3 regions of the Streptomyces sp. NPDC039465 genome follow, and region 1 is predicted to be linked to each of the others. Evidence: riboswitches for the same ligand, from Rfam matches in the RefSeq annotation. Region 1 holds a riboswitch; each other region holds the start of a gene.
The links. A riboswitch is a leader RNA that binds a small molecule or an ion and turns the genes downstream of it on or off. The one in region 1 is predicted to bind cobalamin.
Positions count from the first base shown of each region.

Region 2: it holds a riboswitch for cobalamin, as region 1 does, so the genes downstream of both, ACZ7LT_RS21970 (ribonucleoside-diphosphate reductase subunit alpha) here and ACZ7LT_RS00350 (cobalamin biosynthesis protein) in region 1, are expected to answer to the same signal.
Region 3: it holds a riboswitch for cobalamin, as region 1 does, so the genes downstream of both, ACZ7LT_RS26920 (energy-coupling factor ABC transporter permease) here and ACZ7LT_RS00350 (cobalamin biosynthesis protein) in region 1, are expected to answer to the same signal.

Region 1 is NZ_JBVKAP010000001.1:60,969-66,987, reverse strand. Features, by position in the region: gene ACZ7LT_RS00355 (cobyric acid synthase) at 1-582, opposite strand, end outside; gene ACZ7LT_RS00350 (cobalamin biosynthesis protein) at 579-1,541, opposite strand; cobalamin riboswitch at 1,577-1,716, opposite strand; gene ACZ7LT_RS00345 (hypothetical protein) at 1,807-2,028, opposite strand; gene ACZ7LT_RS00340 (inorganic phosphate transporter) at 2,041-3,306, opposite strand; gene ACZ7LT_RS00335 (class II aldolase/adducin family protein) at 3,574-4,230, shown strand; gene ACZ7LT_RS00330 (alpha/beta hydrolase family protein) at 4,308-5,435, shown strand; gene ACZ7LT_RS00325 (hypothetical protein) at 5,513-6,019, shown strand, end outside.
Region 2 is NZ_JBVKAP010000006.1:345,695-351,713, reverse strand. Features, by position in the region: gene ACZ7LT_RS21980 (hypothetical protein) at 1-101, opposite strand, end outside; gene ACZ7LT_RS21975 (ribonucleotide-diphosphate reductase subunit beta) at 266-1,273, opposite strand; gene ACZ7LT_RS21970 (ribonucleoside-diphosphate reductase subunit alpha) at 1,273-3,633, opposite strand; cobalamin riboswitch at 3,771-3,893, opposite strand; gene ACZ7LT_RS21965 (GNAT family N-acetyltransferase) at 3,958-4,461, opposite strand; gene mctP (monocarboxylate uptake permease MctP) at 4,578-6,019, opposite strand, start outside.
Region 3 is NZ_JBVKAP010000009.1:22,890-28,908, forward strand. Features, by position in the region: gene thrS (threonine--tRNA ligase) at 1-185, opposite strand, end outside; gene ACZ7LT_RS26895 (DJ-1/PfpI family protein) at 489-1,223, shown strand; gene ACZ7LT_RS26900 (GNAT family N-acetyltransferase) at 1,302-1,835, shown strand; gene dhaK (dihydroxyacetone kinase subunit DhaK) at 1,946-2,938, shown strand; gene dhaL (dihydroxyacetone kinase subunit DhaL) at 2,947-3,558, shown strand; gene ACZ7LT_RS26915 (PTS-dependent dihydroxyacetone kinase phosphotransferase subunit DhaM) at 3,555-3,965, shown strand; cobalamin riboswitch at 4,011-4,203, shown strand; gene ACZ7LT_RS26920 (energy-coupling factor ABC transporter permease) at 4,234-4,938, shown strand; gene ACZ7LT_RS26925 (energy-coupling factor ABC transporter substrate-binding protein) at 4,935-5,327, shown strand; gene cbiQ (cobalt ECF transporter T component CbiQ) at 5,334-6,019, shown strand, end outside.

The DNA.
Region 1 (6,019 bases):
CTCGGGCGCGAGCAGCGCCGTCGTACCGAAGAACTGGGCGAACACCCCGCCGCGGTCGATGTCCCCGACCACCACGACGGGGAAGCGCGCGGCGCGCGCGATGCCCATGTTCACGATGTCGGTGCGGCGTAGATTGATCTCCGCCGGACTTCCGGCCCCCTCGCAGATCACGGCGTCATACGTGCCCCGCAGCTCCTCCAGGCACGCCACCACCGGCTCGTACAGCTCGCGCTGCCGTCCGCCGTGGTAGCCGCGGGCGCTCATCTCGCCGACCGGCTTGCCCATGAGCACCACCTGGCTGGAGCGGTCGCTGCCGGGCTTCAGCAGGACCGGGTTCATCAGCGCCGTCGGCTCCACGCGCGCGGCCTGCGCCTGCATGGCCTGCGCCCGGCCGATCTCCGCGCCCTCACGGGTGACGAAGGAGTTCAGGGACATGTTCTGCCCCTTGAACGGCGCGACCTTGACGCCCTTGCGGACCAGCCAGCGGCAGATGCCGGCGGTCACGACGCTCTTGCCCGCGTCCGACGTGGTCCCGGCGACCATCAGCCCGCCGCCGAGGCCGCCCCCGCTCCCGCCCCTCATGTACGCCTCCGCTTCATGGCCGTCACGGCCAGCCGCCCGCCCACGCACGCGGCCAGGGCCAGCGCGCTCACCCGGCGCGACAGCCGCACCGCGCGTTCGATGTCCGCCACCTCGACGTCCCGGCCGTCGCCGTTGAGGACGGGCCGGTGCTCGACCCGGCCGCCGTACGAGAGGGTGCCGCCGAGCCGTACGCCGAGGGCGCCCGCGAACGAGGCCTCCACCGGGCCGGCGTTGGGGCTCGGGTGCCGGTCCGCGTCGGCCCGCCAGGCCCGCAGCGCGCCGCGCGGGTCGCCGCCGGCGGCCGTGGCCAGGGCGGCGGTGAGCCGGGCTCCGGGCCAGCCGGCGAGGTCGTCGAGGCGGGCCGAGGCCCAGCCGAAGCGGCGGTGGCGCGGCGACTTGTGGCCCACCATGGCGTCCAGGGTGTTCACGGCCCGGAACCCGACCAGACCGGGCACCCCGGCCACCGCGCCCCACACCAGCGCGCCCACGACGGCGTCGGAGGTGTTCTCGGCGACGGACTCCACCACCGCGCGGGCGATCCCGGGACCGTCCAGGGCCTGCGGGTCCCGGCCGCACAGATGCGGCAGCCGCTCCCGGGCGACCTCCAGGTCCGCGGCGGCGAGCGCCCCGCCGATGGCGCGGGCCTCGCGGCCCAGGGACGTACCGCCCACGACGGACCAGACGCAGGCCGCGGTCAGGGCGACGGACGCGGCGCCGTGGCCGCGTACGGCGCGGGCCGCGAGCGCGCCCGCGGCGGCGGCTCCTCCGGCGCAGACGGCGGTGTGCAGTGCGCCCCAGCCGCGATGGTCGCGCCAGAGCGCGCGCTCGACGGCTCCGGCGGCCCGGCCGAAGGCGGCGACGGGATGGCCCCGGCGGGGGTCCCCCAGGACGAGATCGGCCACCAGGCCTGCGGTGGCCCCGTACGCGTAGACAGCGGTCGCTCTGCTGCGGCCAGGCATGGCGCAATGTCCTCACTCAGGGTCCGCGCCCTGGCTCGACGTGACCGGCGGTGAGAGTTCCTGGCTCCCGGGGATCAGCTCCCCGGTCACAGTGGCGGGACCGCGCCGGATTCGCACCGGACTTCCTCTACTGCCGCCGTAATGGCCCCGGCAGTCCACCACGCTGCCCGAAGGCCCGTCAACTCACCCTTGACCTGCGCATACGGAAGGGCGGGCCGCACCTTGTGGTGCGGCCCGCCCTTCCGTATGCCGTGGAGCGCCGTGGTCAGACGACGATCAGATAGATGCCGTACGCCACGGCCGCCGCGCAGAGCGCGAAGCAGGCGTAGGCGCCGGTACGGGCCAGGGTGGCGGAGCCTCCCTGGGCGGCGGCCGACTCCTGCTTGGAGAGGCCGACGATGCCGAGGGTGAACAGGCCCACGAGGGCGACGGTCGCCACGAGGCTGACTCCGAAGACGGAGCCGAGAGCTGCCCAGTCGATCTTCATGTGGTTCGTTCCTTACAGCGCGGCGGCGGGGGCCGTGGGAGCGGCCGGGTCCGTGGGGGCCGGCGTGGGGATGGTGGTCTTCAGGTCCTCGTCCGCGACGGCGGCGACAGAGCCGGCCGGCGGCGGGGTGACAGCCGCGATGGCGGTGGTCACGACACCCGCGGGCTCGGCGTCGGGGCTGACGTCGTTGACGTTGGTGTGGTCGACCACCTGGCGGCGGGAGACGAGCCAGATGGCGACGCAGGAGGCGACCAGGAAGGCCGCGACGGCGTAGACGCCCCACTCGCCCTGGCTGGCGACGTACTCGGCTCCGGCCCCGACCAGGCCCGCGGCCGGAAGGGTCAGGCCCCAGGCGACGAACATCCGGGTGGCGGTCGACCAGCGGACGACACCGCCCTTGCGGCCCAGACCCGCGCCCATGACGGCGCCGGAGCAGGAGTGCGTGGTCGACAGGGAGAAGCCCAGGCTGGAGGAGGCCAGGATGACGGTGGCCGCGCTGGTCTGGGCGGCGAAGCCCTGCTGCGGCTGGAGGTCCGTGAGGCCCTTGCCCATCGTGCGGATGATGCGCCAGCCGCCGAGGTAGGTGCCGAGCGCGATCGCCACACCGGCGGAGACGATGACCCAGACGGGCGGGTTGGAGCCGGGGACGAGGACGCCGCCGGCGACCAGGGCGAGGGTGATGATGCCCATGGTCTTCTGGGCGTCGTTCGTGCCGTGGGCGAGGGAGACGAGACCGGCGGACGCGATCTGACCGGCCCGGTAGCCCTTCTCGGTCGTCTTGCGGTCCGCGTTCTTGTCGAGGCGGTAGGTCAGGCGGGCGGCGAACATCGCGGCCAGGCCGGCGACCAGCGGCGCGGCGATCGCCGGGATGAGCACCTTGGTCACGACGATCCCGCCGTTGACGCCACTGACGCCGATCGCGGCGATGGTCGCGCCGATGAGGCCGCCCATCAGGGCGTGGGAGGAGCTGGACGGCAGACCGACCAGCCAGGTCACCAGGTTCCAGAGGATCGCGCCGACGAGCGCGGCGAGGATGACTTCGGGCTGGATGCCCTCCTCGTTGACGAGCCCCTTGGAGATCGTCTTGGCAACCTCCACCGACAGGAACGCGCCGACCAGGTTGAGCACGGCGGACATGGCCACCGCCGTCTTGGGCTTGAGGGCACCGGTCGAGATGGTCGTCGCCATCGCGTTGGCGGTGTCGTGGAAACCGTTCGTGAAATCGAACACGAGAGCTGTCACGACCACAATCGCGAGCAGCAGCGTGATGTGTTCCATTTACCCAGGCAATCGTTTGACGTCAGTGGCTGGATGAACGTAGGCAACCTGAGTGAACGGAAGGTGAACTGGGAGGGTTGTGGTGGTGTCCCCATTCGGGTGCATGTCCCTCCGCTTCCCGTTCGAAGCGGCCCTCCGGCCCGTGGTTTCGGGGCAGGACGCGGCTTTCGGGCTCTTGCGGGTCTCTTCGGCCGGTCTGCCCCGCACCCCGGAAGAGATACTGATCACGTTGCCGCGGCCGCACCCCCCGGCTGGCACGATCACCCCATGGACCCCATGGAACAGACTCTCGAAGAGGCCTGGCGGGAGCTCGTGGCCACGGCCCGCAGGACCGTCACCGACGGACTCGTCGTCGGCACGTCGGGCAATGTCTCCGTCCGCGTCGGGGACCTCGTCCTGGTGACCCCGAGCGCGGTGCCCTACGACCGTCTCGCCGACGAGGACCTCCTCGCCGTCGGCCTCGACGGGCGGCCCGTGCGCGGCACGCTCCCGCCCACCAGCGAGCTGCCCATGCACCTGGCCGTCTACCGGAACACCTCCGCCGCCGCCGTCGTCCACACCCACGCCGTCCACGCCACCGCCGTCTCCACCCTCGTCCCCGAGCTCCCCGCCGTGCACTACATGACCGGCGCCCTCGGCGGCCCCGTCCGCGTCGCCCCGTACGCCCTCTACGGCACCGAGGAGCTCGCCGGCCACGTGCTCGACGCCCTCGACGGCCGCACCGGCTGCCTCCTGCGCAACCACGGCACCCTCACCTACGGCGACACCCTCGCCCAGGCCTACGACCGCACGGCCCAGCTCGAATGGATGTGCCACGTCTGGCTCACCGCGAGCACGCTCCCCGGCCGCACCCCCTCCCTGCTCACCCCTGCCCAGCTCGACGAGGCCGCCGAGAAGCTCCACGGCTACGGCCGCCCGGCCTGACCCGGCCCGGCCCGCGCCCGGCGCCGGGCGCGGGCCGCCCACTGGCACGGCGCGACGGTCGTGCCGACACTGGGAGCGTGCGCCCGGCTACAGCGACGGCAGCAGCCGTCACCACCCTGATAGGCATCGGCGCGGCCGCGGTCGCGGCCGGCCGGTACGCCAGCGACGCGGCCCTGCGAACACCGCCCGGCCGGCCCCTGCCCGGCGACCCCCGGCTCACCGTCCACGACACGGCGCCCGGCCGGATCACCCTGACCCGCAGCCTCGCCGCCCTGCGCCCCGGCACCTACGGCCTCGCCGGCAACGACCTGCACGCCGTCGTCGGCCCCGTCCTCGACGGCGTCGCCCACACCGCGGACACCGTCGTACGCCGCCTGGAGCGCGTGGAGCACGGCACCCCGCACACCGGCAGCCGCGTCCGGCTCACCCCCCAGCTCTACAGCGGCACCCCCGCCGACTCCCTCGGCCTCGACCACGAGGACCTGGAGGTCCCCGGCGAACTGGGCGCCCTCCCTGCCTGGCTCGTACCGGCCGCCCGCGGCACCTGGGTCATCACCGTCCACGGCCTCGGCACCACCCGGCACCACCCCCTCAATCTCCTCGCCTTCCTCAACCGCCACCAGTTCCCGGTGCTCAACCTCGCCTACCGGGGCGACCCGGGCGCCCCCCGCTCCCCGGACGGCCTCGGGCACCTCGGCGACTCGGAGTGGCGCGACGTGGACGCCGCCATCCGGCACGCCGTCCGCCTCGGCGCCGACCGCGTCATCCTGCACGGCTGGTCCACCGGCGCCGCGATGGCCCTGCACGCCGCCGCCAACTCCGGCCTGCGCGACCGCATCAGCGGACTCGTCCTGGACTCGCCCGTCCTCGACTGGGAGGCCACCCTGCGCGCCCTCGCCGCCGCCCGCCGCACCCCCAGCAGGCTCCTGCCGCTCGCCGTCCGGGCCGCCCAGGGCCGCACCGGCCTGCACGGCGACCGGCTCCAGGAAGCCGCCGACCCGGAGGTCATGCGCGTCCCGGCCCTGATCTTCCACGGCCCCGACGACACCATCGCCCCCTGGGGCCCCTCCCAGGAGCTGGCCGCCCGCCGCTCCGACCTCGTCACCCTGCACACCGTCAGGAACGCCCCGCACGCGGCCATGTGGAACGCCGACCCCGCCGGGTACGAAGAGGCGCTCCGGCGCTTCCTCACCCCCCTCATGTAGTCCCGCACCCCCTCATCCGAGCGCGGTGAATCTCATTCCGTTTGGGCTTTCGGGCCGTCAGCGGGAAGACTGCTCCCGTGACGTCTCGAAAGCCTGATGAGCAATTGGCGCGCAACTCCAGACTCCGACTCGTCCGTCCGCGGCCCCTCACCACGGCCCGACGGGCCGTGACGACCCGGCGCACGCGGCCGGCGTCGCGGCCGCCCGAGGGGACCCCGCCCGCCGCGGAGCTGGCCCGCCAGGCGCGGGCCGTCCTCGCCGACGCCGTCCGCGTCGCCCGCTGGGCCGCCGCCGGGCACCGCCCCGACGCCCCGCCCACCGGCGAACGGGCCGCCGCCGCCCTCGACCTGACGCCCGACCAGGTCCGCGAGGGCTGGGACCGCGCCCGCCTCGCCGGACTCGTCGAGCTCCACGGCTCCACCGCCCGCCCCGGCTGGCGCCTGCACGCCTGGGACCGTGACGACACCGCCGTCCTGCGCGGCTGGGTCGCGCTCTTCGACGCCTGGTCGCTGGTCCACCCCGCCCCGGCCGCCGTCGCGCCCGCCGCCGTCGCCGAGGTCGTCGAAGCCGTCCCCCAGGTGCTC
Region 2 (6,019 bases), on a different contig from region 1:
TTCGTCGTCCAGCCGGTGTCCGCCGAGGCGGTGGCGGCGGCGCCGCCCACCAGCAGCGCGGCGATCGCGGCGGTGGTGAGTGCGCGAGCGGTACGAGACATGCGGATCCCCCTGATGCGTCGGAAGACGATGGATGCCCCGCCCGGACAGCTGTGCGACACCTGTCCGGGCGGGGCGAGATCACTCTAAGCCAAGCTTTGGCGAATGATCCGTTATCTCCACATCCGGAATCCGCTGCTCAGAAGACTCATAAGGCTCGGAAGCCTCAGAAGTCCTCGTCCAGGTCCACCGTGCCCTCGACCGCGACCTGGTAGGCCGACGGCCGGCGCTCGAAGAAGTTGGTCAGCTCCTGGACGCCCTGGAGCTCCATGAACGCGAACGGGTTCTCCGAGCCGTACACCGGCGCGAAGCCCAGCCGCTGGAGGCGCTGGTCGGCGACGCACTGGAGGTACTCACGCATCGACTCGGTGTTCATGCCCGGCAGACCGTCGCCGCACAGGTCGCGGCCGAACTGCAGCTCCGCCTCCACGGCCTCCTTCAGCATGTCCGTGACCTGCTGCTGGAGCGCGTCGTCGAAGAGCTCCGGCTCCTCCTTGCGGACGGTGTCGACGACCTCGAACGCGAAGTTCATGTGCATCGTCTCGTCCCGGAACACCCAGTTGGTGCCGGTCGCCAGACCGTGCAGCAGGCCCCGGGACCGGAACCAGTACACGTAGGCGAACGCGCCGTAGAAGAACAGACCCTCGATGCACGCCGCGAAGCAGATCAGGTTCAGCAGGAAGCGGCGGCGGTCGGCCTGGGTCTCCAGGCGGTCGATCTTCTCGACCGAGTCCATCCACTTGAAGCAGAACTGCGCCTTCTCGCGGATGGAGGGGATGTTCTCGACGGCGTCGAACGCGGCGGCCCGGTCGTCGGGGTCGGGCAGGTAGGTGTCGAGCAGCGTCAGATAGAACTGGACGTGCACGGCCTCCTCGAAGAGCTGGCGCGACAGATAAAGGCGCGCCTCCGGGGAGTTGATGTGCTTGTACAGCGTCAGCACGAGGTTGTTCGCCACGATCGAGTCGCCGGTCGCGAAGAACGCCACCAGACGGCCGATCATGTGCTGCTCACCCGGGCTGAGCTTGGCGAGGTCGGCCACGTCGGAGTGGAGGTCGACCTCCTCCACGGTCCAGGTGTTCTTGATCGCGTCCCGGTAGCGCTCGTAGAAGTCGGGGTAGCGCATCGGACGGAGAGTCAGCTCGAAGCCCGGGTCGAGCAGGTTTTTCTCGGACATTACTGGCAGGCCTCGCAGGACTCGGGGTTCTCAAGGGAGCAGGCGATCGCGTCGGCGTCGGCGGCCGTCTGCTGGAGGGGGACGGTGGTGGCGGCGCGGGCCGCGCGGGCGATCTTCGTCGCCGGGCGGGAGCGCAGGTAGTACGTGGTCTTCAGCCCCTGCTTCCAGGCGTACGCGTACATCGACGACAGCTTGCCGATCGTCGGCGTCTCCATGAACAGGTTCAGCGACTGCGACTGGTCCAGGAACGGGGTCCGCGCCGCGGCCATGTCGATCAGACCGCGCTGCGGGATCTCCCACGCCGTGCGGTACAGCTCGCGCACCTCGGCCGGCACCCAGGTGAAGCCCGCCACCGAGCCGTTGGCCTCGCGCAGCGCCTCACGGGTCTGCGCGTCCCACACGCCGAGCTCCTTCAGCTCCTCCACCAGGTAGGAGTTGACCTGGAGGAACTCACCCGAGAGCGTCTCGCGCTTGAACAGGTTGGAGACCTGCGGCTCGATGCACTCGTACACACCGGCGATCGAGGCGATCGTCGCGGTCGGGGCGATGGCGAGCAGCAGCGAGTTGCGCATTCCGGTCTTCGCGATCCGCGCCCGCAGCGCCTCCCACCGCTCCGGCCAGGCCTTCTCCACGCCGTAGTGGTCGGGGTGCAGCACGCCCTGGGCGGTACGGGTCTCGGCCCAGGCCGGGACCGGGCCGTTGCGCTCGGCGAGGTCGGCCGAGGCCTCGTACGCCGCCAGCATGATCCGCTCGGCGATCTTCGTGGACAGCGCCTTCGCCTCGGCGGAGTCGAAGGGCAGCCGCAGCTTGAAGAAGACGTCCTGGAGGCCCATCGCGCCCAGGCCCACCGGGCGCCACTTGGCGTTGGACCGGCCCGCCTGCTCGGTCGGGTAGAAGTTGATGTCCACGACCCGGTCGAGGAACGTCACGGCCGTACGGACCGTCTCGTCCAGGCGCTCCCAGTCCAGCTCGCCCGTCCCGGGGAGCACGAACGCGCCGAGGTTGACCGAGCCGAGGTTGCAGACCGCGGTCTCGTCGTCGTTGGTGACCTCGATGATCTCGGTGCAGAGGTTCGAGGAGTGCACCACCGTGCCGGGCAGGGCCGTCTGGTTCGCGGTCCGGTTGGAGGCGTCCTTGAACGTCATCCAGCCCTGGCCGGTCTGCGCGAGCGTACGCATCATGCGGCCGTACAGGTCGCGGGCCGGCATGGTCTTCTTGGCCAGGCCCGCCGCCTCGGCCTTGAGGTAGGCGGCGTCGAACTCCTCGCCGTACAGGTCCACCAGCTCCGGCACGTCCGCCGGGGAGAACAGCGACCACTCGCCGTCCGCGTCGACCCGGCGCATGAACTCGTCCGGGATCCAGTGCGCGAGGTTCAGGTTGTGCGTACGCCGGGCGTCCTCACCGGTGTTGTCGCGCAGCTCCAGGAACTCCTCGATGTCCGCGTGCCAGGTCTCCAGGTAGACCGCGGCCGCGCCCTTGCGGCGGCCGCCCTGGTTCACCGCGGCGACGGAGGCGTCCAGCGTCTTCAGGAACGGCACGATGCCGTTGGAATGGCCGTTGGTGCCGCGGATCAGCGAACCGCGGGCGCGGATACGGGAGTACGAGAGGCCGATGCCGCCCGCGTGCTTCGACAGCCGCGCGACCTGGTGGTAGCGGTCGTAGATCGAGTCCAGCTCGTCCAGCGGCGAGTCCAGCAGATAGCAGGAGGACATCTGCGGGTGGCGGGTGCCGGAGTTGAAGAGCGTGGGGGAGGAGGGCAGGTAGTCCAGCCGGCTCATCAGCCGGTACAGCGAGGCGACCTCGTCCAGGGCGAGCTCGGAGTCGTCCTCGGCGAGACCGGCGGCCACGCGCAGCATGAAGTGCTGCGGGGTCTCGATCACCTTGCGGGTCAGGGGGTGGCGCAGCAGATAGCGCGAGTAGAGCGTGCGCAGACCGAAGTAGCCGAAGCGGTCGTCCGCGTCGAGGTCGATCAGCGCGTCCATACGGGCCGCGTGCAGCGCCACGAAGTCGGCCGTACGGTCCGCGATCAGGCCCTCCCGGTGGCCGACCGCGACCGACGCGGAGAACGACACGGCGCCCTGGCCGGCCGCCTCGTCGGCGATGGCGCGGGTGAGCAGCCGGGCGGCGAGCCGGGAGTAGGCGGGGTCCTCGGAGATCAGCCCGGCGGCCGCCTCGGTGGCCAGCTCCCGCAGCTCCGCCTCGTCCGAACCGGCGTGCCGGCCGCGCAGCGCGGCGGCCGCCACCCGTCCCGGGTCGGTCTCGGGCAGATCGGCGGTGAGGTCGGTCAGGGTCCGCAGGAGTACGGTCCCGGGTCCGTCGTTCTCAATCGCTGAGGCCGGATCGGCGGGCGCGATGGTCACTGTGGGGGCTCTCCCTCGCTCGGCTCGGGGCCGGCGGCAGGAGTCGGGGCGCACGGGCACACACCGGTGACGGCGGATGCGCGGCGTCCACCGGCCCATTCCGCGAGGCCCGGACGTCTTCGGCACCCGGAACGGACGGACCGGGCGCGCTGTCGGCAGGTCCTCGGACTCATCGGGTGCACACGTACACCAAACACACCGTTGCGGGACAGTTCCGGATTTCCACCGGATTCCCCTGCGACGACAGCGAGCATGAGCATACATGTGGGGGGCGCCGGATGCGGCACCCCCCACATGTTGTGTGTCGTGTATCCGGACTCCCCGTCAGAGCTCCAACCCGTAGGTGAGCAGCCGGAGACCGGGAATCGGCTCCCAGTCCCGCTCAGGAGTCCGTACGAACCCCATCCGCTCGTAGATCCGGTGGGCCGACCCCATCGACGGCTGGGTCGACAGCATCAGCCGTACGCACCCCTCCGTGGCCCGCGCCCGCTCCACACAGGCCCGTACGAGCGCCTCGCCCGCTCCCTGTCCGCGCGCCTCCTTGGAGACCGCCAGCATCCGGAACTCGGCCTCGTCCGCCCGGGCGACGTCGGCCCACGGCCGCGCCCCTGAGGCGACGAAGGTCACGCCACCGAGGAGGCACCCCCGGGGGTCCACGGCGACCAGCACCTCCGCCTCGGCGGCCCGGCGGGCCACGTCCCGCAGGACGCCCAGGTAGTCGTCGTCCTCGTTGAGATCGAGGTGGCCGTCGTCCAGATAGGCCTGTGCGGTGAGTTCGCCGAGGGCCTCGTACTCGGCCGGCAGTGCCGTACGAATGGCTATCTCCATGGCGTGAGTGTGACCCGGCCGGGCCGCCGGCGCCCACCGAATCGCCGCGCACACGCGACGAGGGCCGCCGGGCGCTCCGCGAAGGAACACCCGACGGCCCTCGGGAGGCCGGGAGGTCAGTGCGCCGAGCCGGCCGTCGCCGGAGGCAGCTCCGTCTTGACGCCCGGGTCGCCCGCGTCCGCGGTGTAGTCGGACGGGGAGGTCTCGTCGACGCCCTCGGGCGCCTTGGCCGCCCGCAGCACGAAGGTGAGCACGACCGTCACGACGACATTCAGGACGAACGCGGTCAGACCGATGTAGCCGATCTCGCCGATGCCGGGGATCTCGGCCGACGAGCCGCCGAAGTGCTTCTGCGTCGGACTCGCGACCCCGTACGCCGCCGCGGTGCCGTAGACCATGCCGACCGCCCAGCCGGCCAGCAGCGCCCAGCGGTGGAACCAGCGGGTGAACAGGCCGCCCACCAGCGCCGGGAAGGTCTGGAGGATCCAGATGCCGCCGAGGAGCTGGAAGTTGATGGCGACGGTCTTGTCCATGGTGAGGACGAAGGCCAGCGCGCCCACCTTCACCAGCAGCGACACCAGCTTGGAGACCTTGGTCTCCTGCGCCGGCGTGGCGTCCGGCTTCAGGAAGTCCTTGTAGATGTTGCGGGTGAAGAGGTTCGCGGCCGCGATCGACATGATCGCCGCCGGGACCAGCGCGCCGATGCCGATGGCGGCGAAGGCGATGCCCGTGAACCAGTCCGGGAACATGTTCTCGAACAGCTGCGGGATGGCCAGCTGACCGTTCTTCACCTTCACACCCGCGGCGATCGCCATGAAGCCGAGCAGCGCCAGCAGGCCCAGCATCAGCGAGTAGAGCGGCAGGATCGTGGTGTTGCGGCGGATGACTTCACGGCTGCGCGAGGAGAGCGTCGCCGTGATCGAGTGCGGGTACATGAAGAGCGCGAGCGCGGAGCCCAGCGCGAGGGTGGCGTACCCCCACTGGCCCATCTCCCCGGGCACGAGCGCCCCGCGCGGCTTGTCGGTCGCGGGGTTGATCTGCGCGTACGCCTCACCGGCCTTGGCGAAGATCTCGTCGAAGCCGCCGAGCTTGATCGGGATGTAGATGATCGCCACCGCGATGACGATGTAGATCAGCGTGTCCTTGACGAAGGCGATCAGCGCGGGGGCCCGCAGGCCGGAGGAGTAGGTGTAGGCCGCGAGCACACCGAAGGCGATCAGCAGCGGCAGGTCCTTGATGAACCAGTGGGTGGTCTCGCCGCCGCCCACGCCCATCACGTCCAGGACGGCCTGGATGCCGACGAGCTGGAGGGCGATGTACGGCATGGTGGCGAGCAGGCCGGTGACGGCGACCGCCAGCGACAGGCCCTTGGAGCCGAAGCGGCCCCGGACGAAGTCGGAGGTGGTGACGTACCCGTGCTTGTGCGACACCGACCAGAGCCGGGGCAGGAAGGTGAAGATCAGCGGGTACACCAGGATCGTGTACGGGACGGCGAAGAAGCCCGCCGCGCCCGCCGCGTAGATCGCCGCCGGGACGGCGACGAAGGTGTACGCGGTGT
Region 3 (6,019 bases), on a different contig from region 1:
CGCTTGCCGAGGACCGGGGAGTAGACGTGGCGGTAGCCGGCGCGGCGCTCGGCGGCGCGGATGTACTCCTCCAGGGTGTGCCGGACGGTCGCGCCGTCGGGCAGCCAGTACGGCAGCCCCGCCCCGATCAGCGGGTCGGTGTCGAACAGGTCCAGCTCGCGGCCGAGCTTGCGGTGGTCGTGCACGGTGGTCTCCTCGCGGGTGGGGGCGGGTGACCCGGCACGACGAAGCCCCGGGGCACTCGCCCCGGGGCTTTCGACTGAGACAGCGTTCAGCGCGCCGGGACACTCTCCGGCGTCGTCGTGATGGCAGCGCGCTTCATACGGAGCACGGTAGACAGGCAGCCGCGAAGGCCGCACATGATTTTTCCGGCCGCGGTCCGTGCCCTTCCGAGACGCACGGGAACTCCACTGAGTGGTGATGCGACCAACTTCCCGTGAGGCCGCCGGGGTTCGGCGGCGCGGACGGGCGGGGCGGAGGCTGGAGCCATGGTGGGGATCGATCGTCGGAGCGCGCTGATCTCGGCGGCGGGTGTGGGCGCCGCCGCGTGGGGCGTGGCGGCCGGGACCGCGGCGGCGGCCGCGCCGCGGTTGCGCAGTGCGCGGGAGCCGCTGCGGGTGCACATCGTCGCGTTCGACGGCGCGGAGGAGCTCGATGTGTTCGGCCCACTGGAGGTGTTCGCCGCGGCGGCCTCCATGGGGCATCCGGTGCGGCCGCTGCTGGTGACCAGCGGCGGGCCGGGCCGGGTCACGGCGAGCTTCGGCACCGACATCGCGGTCCCGGGCTCCTGGGATCCGCGGGCGGCGGACGTGATCGTCGTCCCCGGCGGCGGCTTCCGGAACCGGCAGGGGCCGGGAGTCTGGTCCGAGATCGCCAAGGGCGTCCTCACCCGCGGGCTGCGGCGCGCCGAACGGCCGTCGCTGACCCTGCTCGGGGTGTGCACCGGAGTGATCGTCCTGCACGCGGCCGGCGTGATCGGCGACCGCCCCTGCACCACCCACCACCGCGCCCAGCAGTACCTGAAGGACGAGGGCGCGGACGTGCGTACCGTCCGCGTGGTGGACGACGGAAACCTCGTGTGCGCGGGCGGGGTCAGCTCCGGCATCGACGGGGCGCTGTGGCTCCTGGAACGGGAGCTCGGCTCCCAGGCGGCGACGTCCGTCGAGGCTCTGATGGAGTACGAGCGCCGGGGCACGGTGCTGCGCACGGCGGGCACCTCGTAGGCCGGGCGGCCCGCGTCCGGACCCGAGGGGTGTGACGCCGCCTCTCGGGCGGCCGACGCGCGGTGACAGGATGGAGGCATGACCGAGATCTTCACTCCCCGCCTCCTGCTGCGCCGCTGGCGCGAGGAGGACGTGATCGCCATGGCCGAGATCAACGCCGATCCGGCCGTGATGCGCTGGATCGGCGACGGGTCCGTGCTCGACCTGGAGCAGACGGCGGAGGCGATCGAGCGCTGGGAGGAGGAGTGGGACGACGAGGGCTTCGGGTTGTTCGCGGTCGAGCTGCTGGGCTCGGGCGAGCTGGCCGGCTTCACCGGTCTTTCCGTGCCTGAGTTCCTGCCCGAGGTGCTGCCGGCCGTGGAGGTCGGCTGCCGGCTCGGGACCCCGTTCTGGGGCCAGGGCTATGCCTCGGAGGCCGCACACGCCTCGCTGGAGTTCGCCCTGCAGGACCGCGGGCTCGACCGGGTGGTCGGCATCTGCCGGGCCGGCCACGACGCCGCGGAGAACGTGATGCGCAAGCTGGGCATGCGGCTGGAGCGGGAGACCGTCGACCCGCGGTTCGGCTTCCCGCTGCTGGTGCACGCGATCGACCTGACGGAGTACAGCGGCTGAGCGGCGCCCCCTGGCGCGCGAGGAGGGAATATCCGTCGCGACGCGTGTGAAGGATGGGATGGACGACCGACGCCCCGTCGATCGTGCGGCCGATCCGCGAGGAGATTCCGTTGAGAATGCTGATCAACGTCCCTGAGACCGTCGTCGCCGACGCGTTGCGCGGCATGGCCGCCGCGCATCCGGAGCTCACCGTCGACGTGGAGAACCGGATCGTGGTGCGGCGGGACGCGCCGATGGCCGGGAAGGTCGCGCTCATCTCCGGTGGCGGGTCCGGGCATGAGCCGCTGCACGCGGGGTTCGTGGGGCCCGGGATGCTGGCGGCCGCCTGCCCCGGGGAGGTGTTCACCTCCCCGGTGCCCGATCAGATGGTGCGGGCCGCGGCCGCCGTGGACAGCGGGGCCGGGGTGCTGTTCGTGGTCAAGAACTACACGGGGGACGTCCTCAACTTCGACATGGCCGCCGAGCTCGCCGAGGACGAGGGCATCCAGATCGCCAAGGTCCTCGTCAACGACGACGTGGCGGTGACCGACAGCCTCTACACCGCCGGACGGCGGGGCACCGGCGCCACCCTGTTCGTGGAGAAGATCGCGGGCGCGGCGGCCGAGGAGGGGCAGCCTCTGGAGCTGGTGGAAAGCGTCGCGCGGCGGGTGAACGAGAGGTCGCGGAGTTTCGGGGTGGCGCTGAGCGCCTGCACCACTCCGGCCAAGGGCAGCCCCACCTTCGATCTCGCCCCCGGCGAGCTGGAGTTGGGGATCGGGATCCATGGCGAGCCGGGGCGTGAGCGGCGCGCCATGATGACGTCGCGGGAGATCGCGGACCTCGCCGTCGACGCCGTCCTGGACGATCTGCGGCCCGGCGGCCCGGTGCTGGTCCTGGTCAACGGCATGGGCGCGACACCGCTGCTCGAGCTGTACGGGTTCAACGCGGAGGTGCAGCGGGTGCTCAGCGAGCGGGGGGTGTCGGTCGCCCGAACGCTCGTGGGGAACTATGTGACCTCGCTTGACATGGCCGGCTGCTCCGTCACCCTCTGCCAGGCCGACGAGGAGCTGCTGCGACTGTGGGACGCGCCGGTGAAGACGCCCGCCCTGCGCTGGGGACGGTGAGGGCCGCCATGTCCGACCCGACCGCTCTGGACGCGCTCTTCTTCCGGCGCTGGCTGACCACCGCCGCGGCCGCCGTCGACCGTGAGGCCGACCGGCTCACCGAACTGGACTCGGCCATCGGCGACGCCGATCACGGCACCAACATGCGGCGCGGTTTCGCCGCCGTCGCCGCCGCCCTCGACAAGGAGGAGCCCGCCACGCCCGGGGCCGTACTGACCCTGGCGGGGCGGCAGTTGATCTCGACCGTCGGCGGGGCGTCCGGGCCGCTGTACGGGACGCTGCTGCGGAGCACCGGCAAGGCGCTGGGTGAGGCCTCCGAGGTCAGCCGCGACCAGCTGGCCGAGGCGCTGCGTACGGGCGTGGCCGCGGTCGCCCAGCTCGGCGGCGCCGTGGCCGGGGACAAGACGATGCTGGACGCCCTGGAGCCGGCGGCCTCGGCGCTCGGCCAGTCGTTCACGGCGGCGCGGGAGGCCGCCGAGGAGGGCGCGCTGGCTACCGTACCGCTGCGGGCGCGCAAGGGCAGGGCCAGTTATCTCGGCGAGCGCAGTGTGGGGCATCAGGACCCGGGGGCGACCTCGTCGGCGCTGCTCGTCGCGGCCCTGGAAGAGGTGGCCCGGTGAGCGCCGTAGGACCGGTCGGGATCGTGCTGGTGTCGCACAGCGCGCAGGTCGCGGCCGCCGTCGCCGAGCTGGCCGTGGGGCTGGCGGCGGGCGGCGCCACCGCACCCGTCGCCCCGGCCGGCGGGGCGCCGGACGGCGGGCTCGGCACCAGCGTGGAGCTGATCACCGAGGCCGCGCGGGCGGTCGACCGGGGCGCGGGCGTCGCGGTCCTGGCCGACCTGGGCAGCGCCGTACTGACGGTGAAGGCGCTGCTCGCCGAGGGGGACGAACTGCCCGAGGAGACCCGGCTGGTGGACGCGCCGTTCGTGGAGGGCGCCGTCGCGGCGGTCGTCACGGCGTCGGCCGGCGGGGACCTGGACGCGGTAGAGGCGGCGGCCGGGGAGGCGTACGCGTACCGCAAGTCATGATGCGTACGCATCCGTGCGCGGCTTGTGATGCAGCAGGTCAACGCACTAGTGTCACACCGCCTTGGTGAACGGGAAACCGGTGAAGTACCGGTGCGGCCCTCGCCACTGTGATCGGGAAGTCCGGCTCCCTCCGCAAGGAAGCCACTGGACCGCCGCGGGAGACCGCGGCGTCCGGGAAGGCGGAGCCCGGGCGGCAGGACCCGTCAGCCAGGAGACCGGCCAAGGCGCGTCAGTCCATCCACGAGGTGCTGGAGAGGGTCTCCCAACCATGCATATAGCCGAGGGGTATCTGCCCCCGTTGCACGCGGCCGCCTGGGGCGTCGCGTCCGCTCCCTTCGTCGTCCACGGCGTACGTGCCCTGACCCGCGAGGTCAAGGCCAATCCCGAGTCCACTCTGCTGCTCGGCGCGTCGGGCGCCTTCACCTTCGTGCTCTCCGCCCTGAAGATTCCGTCGGTGACGGGCAGTTGCTCGCATCCGACCGGGACGGGTCTGGGCGCGATCCTCTTCCGGCCGCCGATCATGGCGGTGCTTGGCACGATCACACTGCTCTTCCAGGCGCTGCTGCTCGCGCACGGCGGTCTGACCACCCTGGGCGCCAACGTCTTCTCGATGGCGATCGCCGGGCCATGGGCCGGCTTCGGGGTGTACTGGCTGCTGCGCCGCTTCGACGTGCCGCTGATGGTGAGCGTGTTCTTCGGCGCGTTCGTCGCGGATCTGGTGACGTACTGCGTCACCAGCGTCCAGCTCGCCCTGGCGTTCCCCGACCCGAGCAGCGGCTTCCTGGGCGCGCTGGCCAAGTTCGGTTCCATCTTCGCCGTCACCCAGATCCCGCTGGCGGTCAGCGAGGGCCTGCTCACCGTCCTGGTGATGCGGCTGCTGATCCAGTCCAGCAAGGGTGAACTGACCCGGCTCGGCGTGCTGCTCCAGGGCGGGCGCAAGGGCGACACGACGACGGAGGCCGCGGTCCGATGAGCCGTAACGCGAAGATCAACACACTGCTGCTGCTCGTCGTGGCGGCGCTCGCCGTCCTGCCGCTGGTGCTGGGGCTCGGCGACCACAAGGAGGAGCCGTTCGCCGGCGCCGACGGCGAGGCCGAGGCGGCGATCACGGAGATCGAGCCGGACTACGAGCCGTGGTTCAGCCCGCTGTACGAGCCGCCGTCCGGCGAGATCGAGTCGGCGCTGTTCTCCCTCCAGGCGGCGATCGGCGCCGGAGTCCTCGCGTACTACTTCGGGCTGCGCAGGGGCCGCCGCCAGGGCGAGGCCCGGGCCAAGGCCGCCGAGCACCACGAGGTGGCCGAGGCGCACGGGACCGGCGACGGTGCCCGTGACGGATCCGCCGCCGGTCATCCGCTCCCCTAGCCGCCGGTGCTGCCCATCGACGCGGCGGCGCACAGCAGTCGCTGGCGCCGCCGTCATCCGTGCGAGAAGGCCGCGCTCGGCTTCGGACTGACCCTGTGCGCGGTCTGTCTGCCGCCGTGGCCGGGGGCCGTGCTGGTCGCGGCCGTCACGCTGGCGGTTCTCCTTGGCCCGGCGGGGGTCGCGCCGCGCCAGCTGTGGCGGGCATTCCGGATCCCGCTGGGTTTCTGTGTGACGGGGGCGGTGCCGCTGCTCTTCCAGGTCGGCGGGGCGGAGGGGTTCGTCACCCTGGCCCCCGACGGGCCGGTGCGGGCCGGCGAGCTGCTGCTGCGGACCTCGTCCGCGTCGCTCGGGGTGCTGCTGTTCGCCTTCACGACACCGGTCTCCGACGTGCTGCCGCGGCTGGTACGGGCCGGGGTTCCGGCGCCCGTGGTGGATGTCGCCCTGGTCATGTACCGGATCAGCTTTCTGCTCCTCGACGCCATGGCCCGGATCCGGCAGGCGCAGGCCGCGCGGCTGGGGCTGACCACCCGGGCAGCGGCCTGGCGCTCGCTGGCCGGGCTCGGCGCGACCGCGTTCGTCCGCGCCTTCGACCGGGCCCAGCGGCTGCAGGGCGGTCTCGCCGGGCGCGGCTACGACGGCACGCTGCGGGTGCTGGTGCCCGAGGCCGTCGTCTCCCGCCGTTTCCTCGCCGC